DNA from 2 places in the Afipia sp. GW822-FHT04G07 genome. Region 1 is predicted to be linked to the other one. Evidence: predicted binding sites of a transcription regulator. Region 1 holds the regulator's gene; the other holds the start of a gene.
The links. The regulator LexA, encoded in region 1, represses DNA repair genes until DNA is damaged. The targets are predictions, from matches to a motif close to TGTTCNNNNTGTGTTCNG.
Positions count from the first base shown of each region.

Region 2: the regulator LexA is predicted to act here: its motif matches at 1,786-1,803, upstream of AC1RKJ_RS16730 (ribonuclease T2 family protein).

Region 1 is NZ_JBXAMP010000001.1:214,858-218,711, forward strand. Features, by position in the region: gene AC1RKJ_RS01040 (ComEC/Rec2 family competence protein) at 1-1,669, shown strand, start outside; gene lexA (transcriptional repressor LexA) at 1,680-2,393, opposite strand; gene AC1RKJ_RS01050 (molybdopterin molybdotransferase MoeA) at 2,560-3,768, opposite strand.
Region 2 is NZ_JBXAMP010000001.1:3,408,631-3,412,484, forward strand. Features, by position in the region: gene AC1RKJ_RS16710 (thioesterase family protein) at 5-400, shown strand; gene AC1RKJ_RS16715 (hypothetical protein) at 512-718, shown strand; gene AC1RKJ_RS16720 (hypothetical protein) at 770-1,063, opposite strand; gene AC1RKJ_RS16725 (hypothetical protein) at 1,252-1,722, shown strand; gene AC1RKJ_RS16730 (ribonuclease T2 family protein) at 1,977-2,633, shown strand; gene AC1RKJ_RS16735 (23S rRNA (adenine(2030)-N(6))-methyltransferase RlmJ) at 2,676-3,536, shown strand; gene AC1RKJ_RS16740 (cold-shock protein) at 3,822-3,854, shown strand, end outside.

The DNA.
Region 1 (3,854 bases):
GCTGCGCCCCGGCAGTTACGATTTTGGCCGCGACATGTATTTCGCCGGGATCGGCGCATCCGGATTCGCGATGGGCGCGATCAAGACCATCGAGGCGCCGCGCAGCGGCGGCACATATCTGCGTTATGCCGCGACGATGCAGGGGATGCGCGATGCAATCGACGCGCGGATTCGCAGCGTCCTCACCGGCGATTCACGCGCCATTGCAACGGCGCTGCTCACCGGACGCCGCGACGCGATTTCCACGCCGGTGAACGACGCCATGTTTATCTCCGGGCTTGGCCATGTGCTGTCGATCTCCGGCTATCACATGGCGGTGGTGGCGGGCGTCGTGTTCTTCGCGGTGCGTGCGCTGCTCGCGCTGTTTCCCGGATTAACGGTGACGTTCCCGATCAAGAAATGGTCGGCGGCGGCGGCCTTCGTCGCGGCGTTGTTCTATCTGCTGTTGTCGGGCGCGGAGGTTGCGACGCAACGATCGTTCTTCATGACGGCGGTGGTGCTGATCGCGGTGATGGTGGACCGCCGCGCCATCACGTTCCGCACGCTTGCGGTGGCGGCGATGATCGTGCTGCTGATCGCACCGGAGGCGCTGGTGCATCCGAGTTTCCAGATGTCGTTCGCGGCGACGCTCGGACTCGTGGCGCTGGTCCAACTCGGGATGCCGAACCTGTTCGCGTCGCCGGACAATACGCAGGTGGCGCGCGCCGCGTTGTGGGGCGGCCGCGAGATCACGATGCTGGCGCTGGCGTCGCTGGTCGCGGGATTTGCGACGATGCCTTACGCGGCATTTCACTTTCATCGCGTGACGCCCTACGGGGTGCTGGCCAATCTCGCGGCGATGCCGGTTGTCTCGGTGCTGGTGATGCCGGCCGGATTGTTGGGGCTGCTCGCCATGCCGTTCGGCTTCGACGGCGTGTTCTGGCGGCTGATGGATGTCGGCATCGGCTGGATGATGGCGGTGGCGCAATGGGTCGCGGCATTGCCGGGCGCCATCGGGCGGCTTGCGGCGTTCGGGACCGGGCCATTGGCGGTAATGAGCGCGGGCATCATCGTGCTCGGTCTGTTGCGGACGCCGCTGCGCTGGGTAGGAGCGGGGCTGATCGTGCTCGCAACGGCGTGGGCGCTGACAACACCGCAGCCGGATATTCTCGTGGCTGGCGATGGGCACACCGTCGGGGTACGCGGCAAGGATGGCAGGCTGCGCCTGATGCGCACCGGCAAGGATGCTTTCCTGTCGCGCGAATGGCTCGCCGCCGATGCCGATACCCGCACGGCGGCCGATCCGTCGCTGGTAGATGGTGTGTCCTGCGACAATGCGGGATGCGTGGTGCAGGCGGAAGGCGGCGCCACCGTCGCTCTCACGCTGAAACCTGGAGCTTTCGCGGACGACTGTGCGCGCGCCGCCGTGATCGTGACGTTGCGGCAACCACCGGCCGGTTGCGCGGCCACGGTGCTGGATCAGGACACGCTGCGCAGGCGCGGGACGCTCGCCTTGCGCAAGACCGCCGAAGGCTATGCCGTCACAGCCATCAGGCCGCGCGGCGTCGATCGCCCTTGGTCTGCGGCAGTTGCGGAGGATGAGCCACAGGCTCCAGCGTCTCGGCCGAATGTCCCGGCGCGCTCCGTCGATGCGACGCCCGCCGAAAGCGACCTCCAGCCGGACGATTAATTCTCGAGGCTCAATACTTCCGGAGCAGACCGATCAGCTTGCCCTGAATGCGCACGCGGTTGGGCGGCAGGATCCGGACTTCATAGGCCGAGTTGGCAGGCTCAAGCGCAATGGATGCGCCGCGTCGCCGGAAACGCTTCAGTGTGGCTTCTTCCTCGTCGATCAGCGCGACCACGATGTCGCCAGTGTCGGCGCTGTCGTTGCGCTGGATCAGCACGGTGTCGCCGTCGAGAATACCGGCTTCCATCATGGAATCGCCGCGCACTTCGAGGGCGTAGTGTTCGCCCGACCCGAGCATGTCGGGCGGCAGGCTGATGGTGTGGCTGCGGGTCTGGAGCGCCTCGATGGGCGTACCGGCCGCGATCCGTCCCATGACCGGCACGGAAACCGGGAAGTTCGTATCGTCCTCGTGGCCGGCGGAGCCGCTGCTGCGGACCTTGCCGAGGTTGCCCTCGATGACACTGGGGGTGAAGCCGCGACGGCCGTTGCCGCCGGCACCCGAATTCCCAAGCTCCGGCAGTTTGATGACTTCAATCGCGCGGGCACGGTTGGCGAGCCTGCGGATGAAGCCGCGTTCCTCAAGAGCCGTGATCAGCCGGTGGATGCCGGACTTGGAGCGCAAGTCCAGCGCGTCCTTCATTTCGTCGAACGAGGGCGGAACACCAGCTTCCTTCAGCCGCTCGTTGATAAAGCGCAGAAGCTCGTATTGTTTGCGTGTCAGCATCTATCTGGTCCCCGATCGCCTTTGCTCCGATGCCGCGCCTCTCTGGATACGGGCCGTTGGACGGCCAATCAGGAGTTGCGAGTCACTCGAAACAAATCATGAACGAACACTATCTGTTCCATATGTGTTCCGCAACCCCTTAATTTCACGTCAACGACGGGGAGCTTTAGTTGGGAAGCCGGAGGATCGTGCAGGGCGAGCCGGCAGGGGCCGCTGGTGCGAAGGGTGGGCGGACGATGAGCGCATCCGCCGCCGCCAGATTGCCCACCAGAGAACTGTCCTGAGGGCCTACCGAGGTTGCGACGGGCACGCCGTCGCCGCCGGTTGTAACCCTTGCCCGCAGATGATCCTGCCGCTTGTCGTTGGCTGGCAGCTCGCGCCCCAGCACGGCCCGCTCCAGGACATGATCGACCTGGGTTCGTCCCGACAGCGCGCGGATGAGCGGCACCAGAAACAGGAAGGCGCAGACATAGGATGACACCGGGTTGCCGGGCAGGCCGAGCACGCGCATCGGCCCGAGGCGTCCGTGCATCATCGGCTTTCCGGGCCGCAGCGCGATTTTCCAGAAAGCCATGTCGACGCCTTCGGCTTTCAGCGCAGTCTGAACGAGATCATGGTCGCCGACGGAAGCGCCGCCGGTGGTCACAAGAACATCGACGCCGAGATCGCGCGCACGCCGGATGGCGTCGGTTGTCGACTCGAGTGTATCGCGCGCGATGCCGAGATCGATGGGGTCCGCGCCTTCGTTGCGCGCGAGCGCGATCAGCGCGAACACGTTGCTGTGGACGATCTGGCCCGGCGCGGGCTTTGTGCCCGGCACGACCAGTTCATCCCCGGTCGCGAGGATCGCGACTCTTGGGCGACGATGCACCGGCAGTTGCGGATGATTCATGCTCGCGGCCAGCGCAAGCGCACGATCGGTCAGGAGCGATCCTCGCCGCAGCCCTGTTTCGCCTTCGCGGAAATCGATGCCCGCCGGCCGGATGTTTTTTCCCGCCGCGATGGCCTCGTTCACGATCACGGTGTCGCCGTCGCGCGCGGTGTCTTCCTGAATGATCACGGCGTCGGTCCCGGCCGGGATCACGCCGCCGGTGAAAATGCGCGCGGCTTGTTCCGCGCCGACGGTCGCATTGAACGGGCGGCCGGCGGCGACTTCGCCAATGACTTTCAGGCGTGCGCCCGAAACAGCATCGGCGGCGCGAACCGCATATCCGTCCATCGCCGACATGTCGGCCGGCGGCTGGGTGCGCAATGCTGCGATGTCACGGGACAGCGTGCGATGAAACGCGTCGTTCAGCGCGGCCATTTCTTCGGGAAGCGCGGCTGCGTCCTTGAGGACGGCGGCATAGGCTTCGGCGACCGGCATCAGCGCCATGGGACGCTCCTTACGAGTGGAGTGGATTTGACATTCGCTTCCACCCCGCAGCGAGTACGCAAAGCGAATGTCAAATCCGAAACTCC
Region 2 (3,854 bases), 3.2 Mb from region 1:
AGCGATGAAGGTGCTTGAGAAAGTCACCGTCGGCATACCTGGCGAAACCGTTGTCACCGTGACGCAGGAAATGACGGTGAAGCATTTCCTGTCCACCATGCCGGCGGTCTATGCGACGCCGATCATGATCCTGAACATGGAAAGGGCCTGCACCGCCTCCATCGCCGACCTGCTGCCGGAAGGCTATGTCAGCGTCGGCATGGAGGTGAACATCCGGCATCTCGCGGCGACGCCGGTTGGCCGGACGGTTCGCACGGTTTCGCGCGTGACCGAGGTCGATGCCAGGAGTGTGCTGTTCGACGTGGAAGCCTGGGAGGGTGACCGCAAGATCGGCGACGGCACCCACCGGCGCGGCGTTATCAACATCGCGGCGTTCGAGCGTCGGCTCGGCGCGACCTGACGTCAGGCTCGCCGCTCATATTTTTTGACAGATTCCGGATGGTCCGGGCCTGTGAAGGAACGCGGAATGGCGTACCATCCTGGCGTCCTCGCCTTCGAATGGAGATATCCCATGAGGTTTGTTGTGCTTGCCGTGGCTCTCGTTCTGCTGTCGGTGCAGGCCCATGCGCAAATGGGCAAACAGCAGGGCGCCGCCGCGGATCCCAAGGACGTCGACCGGCAGAAGCGCATGGCCAAGGAAGAGGCCGATGCCAAGGCCGCGATGAAGAACGTTCCGGATTCGAAAGAGAAGTACGATCCCTGGAAGATCGCGAAGTGAGGATCGCAAGCTAAGCGCCGGTCCGAGCGTCCGGCGCAGTCCTGACGGGCGTCAGTAGCCGACGCGCAGCGGGCGATCGAGATGGCCCGGATGGACCCAGACGCAGGCGAAGGAAATGTACCCGCCGTATTGCGCGTCCACGCCGGTCAGCTTCACGCCCTTGCCGTAGCCGGCGCAGTGGCTGGCGGCCATGGCCTTGATGTCCGCGCCTTCTTTGTAGAGCGAATAGGCGATGATGCCGCCGGTGTCGTTGCCCTTGAACGGCGGGACCCATGTTGCCCCGGCCGGAGCGGACACAGCCAGCGCGCACGCCGCAGCCAAAATCGCCAATCCCGTGGTCCGCATCGTGTTCTCCAAGAGAATCCTGATTGTCATCGCAAACGCACCATAAAGCGCCCGGCCTGTCATGGAAAGAACGCCGGTGGCTTTGGCGGGGGTTGGCCGCCGAGTGTTGCCGCGCTGCACTTGACCGGCTGACGGCTTCGCGGCACCTTCCGTCGCAATATCATCCCGGATTCCGGTGGACCGCTTTCATGCGCGACCTTTTCCCGACATTGCGAAAAACGATTCTTGCCGTGGCGTTTGCCGCCGTGGCTGGCCTCATGGTCCTGAGCCCGGCGGCCGAGGCTGCCAACGCGCTGGAGCGCGGCATCTGGCTGTCCGGCCCGCGCTACGACGGACAGATGGGCGAATGCGGTGAGGCGCTCGCCGCCATTTCCTCCCAGTTCGCCGAAAAAGAGAGCAAGTTCTGGAATTCCGCCCTCGAGATCACTGGCTATGCCAATGTTCATGAGGTGGCCTTCCGGGCCTGGGCGAACGACAGCATTCCACGCCGCTTCTGCACCGCCAGCGCCATGCTGAACGACGGCCGCGCGCGTCAGGTGCACTACTCGATCATCGAGGACGGCGGCTTTGCCGGTTTCAATTCCGGCGTTGAATGGTGCGTGGTCGGCCTCGACCGCAACTGGGCCTACAATCCGTCCTGCAAGGCAGCGAAGCCCTGAGCTTCGCACGCAGCCTTTCTTGAGATGACAACGCCTCGCCCGCCACGGTGGACGAGGCGATTTTGTTCTTGAAATGTTCTCGGGCCGTGAATAGGCTTGAAGCATCGTGTGAAGTTGATTGCTCCGGCGTCGCCGGTCCGGAAAATGTTCGAGAGTGCGGGGGCGTCGCCATGGTTTCGTTTGAGAGAGCTTCTTTTGGTCTGACTTTTTTCGACAGGGCCAGCTTTTCTTTTGGCCGCTTATCCCGCCGGTTCATGTTTGCGCTGATCGGCCTCGCCGTCATGGCCGGGACCGCCTCGGCGCAGGACCACCGCCAGAACGCACCCGGCGAATTCGACTTCTACGTCCTGTCACTGTCGTGGTCTCCATCGTTCTGTGAGGCTGCGAGCGAGCGCGGCAACTCCAGCCGCGGCATCCAGACCCAATGCGCCGGCCGGCCGTTTTCTTTCGTCGTGCACGGGCTGTGGCCGCAATACGATCGCGGCTTTCCGAATTATTGCCAGCGGCCCGCGCCGCGCCTCGCACGCAACATCATGACCTCGATGCTGGACCTGATGCCGGCGCCGGGGCTGATTTACAACGAATGGGACAAGCACGGCACGTGTTCGGGTCTCGGCGCGCGCGGTTATTTCGAAACCATCCGCAAGGCGCGTGCGGCCGTGAAGATTCCGGCCGAATATCTTGAACTGGCCAACCCGAAGAGCGTGGCTCCCGCGGAGATCGAGGATGCCTTCATCAAGGCGAATCCCGGCCTGTCCAGCTCGGCCATCGCCGTGACCTGCGACAGCAAGCGCCTCAGTGAGGTGCGCATCTGCATGAGCAAGGATCTGCAGTTCCGCGCCTGCGAGGAAATCGACCGCCGCGCCTGCCGCCGCGACAAGGTCGTCATGCCGCCGATGCGCGGGGGATAAGCGCAGGTTACTTTTGCTGCGCGATGTCGTAACTGTCGCGGCATGAACTACCGTCACGCGTTTCACGCCGGAAACTTTGCCGATGTCATCAAGCACATCGTGCTGGCGCGCATCCTCACCTATCTCCATGAAAAGCCCGCCGCGTTTCGCGTGATCGACACCCATGCCGGCGCGGGGCTGTACGATCTCACGAGCAGCGAAGCCGAGCGCGGTGGCGAATGGCGCACCGGCATCGCGCGGCTGATGCAGGCGCGGTTGTCCGAATCCGTGATGGCGCTGGTGTCGCCCTATCTCGACATCGTGCGCGCGTTCAATCCGCAGCGCGATCTCACGACCTATCCGGGATCGCCGCTGGTCGCGCGTGCGCTGCTGCGGCCGCAGGACAGTCTGGTCGCGTGCGAACTGGAGCCCGGCGCGCGCAAGCAACTGATCGCAGCGCTTCGCCGCGATGAACAGGCCCGCGTGGTCGATCTCGACGGCTGGACGGCGCTTCCCGCTTTCGTGCCGCCGAAGGAGCGGCGCGGACTGGTGCTGATCGATCCACCGTTCGAGAAGCGCGATGAATTTCCACGGCTCGCGGAAGGCTTCGCGGCGGCTCACGCCAAATGGCCGACCGGCATCTACATGCTCTGGTATCCGGTGAAAGAACGCCGCGCCACCGACACGCTCGCGGATCATGTGGCCACTGTCGCGAACGCCGGCGGCGGTGAAGCCAAATGCCTGCGCGTGGAATTCAGCGTCGCGCCGCAGACGCCGGACGCAGGCCTTGTCTCCGCGGGGCTGCTGATCGTCAATCCGCCCTGGACTTTGGCGGCGGAGTTGAAGGCCATCCTGCGCGAGCTTGAAAAGCCGCTCGGTCAGGGCGGGGCGGCCCGCTTCCGGATCGAAGCCGTCAGGGCTTGACGCACTGCGGTATGAGCGCGCCGCTGTTGGGTTGCCCGAAATTGAGGCGTGCCGGCGGAAAACTCAAATCGGCGTAGTCAATTTGCCGGGAACCGTATTATGCTCAGCGGTGTGAGGCTGGCTTTACGTCCCGCGTCCGCGAATGGTCGCGGCGGAATGACGAGGCCCCGAGCGCTGCTCCGGTTTTTCCGGTCCGCTCCCAAGGCCAATGCTTTCCGGCAGTGAATGCCGGCCAGGCTGATGCGCGTTAGCGCTTCGGCGGAGCAATGCGGGGAGGGGTTCCCGATGGCCATGACGGGTACGGTCAAGTTCTTCAAT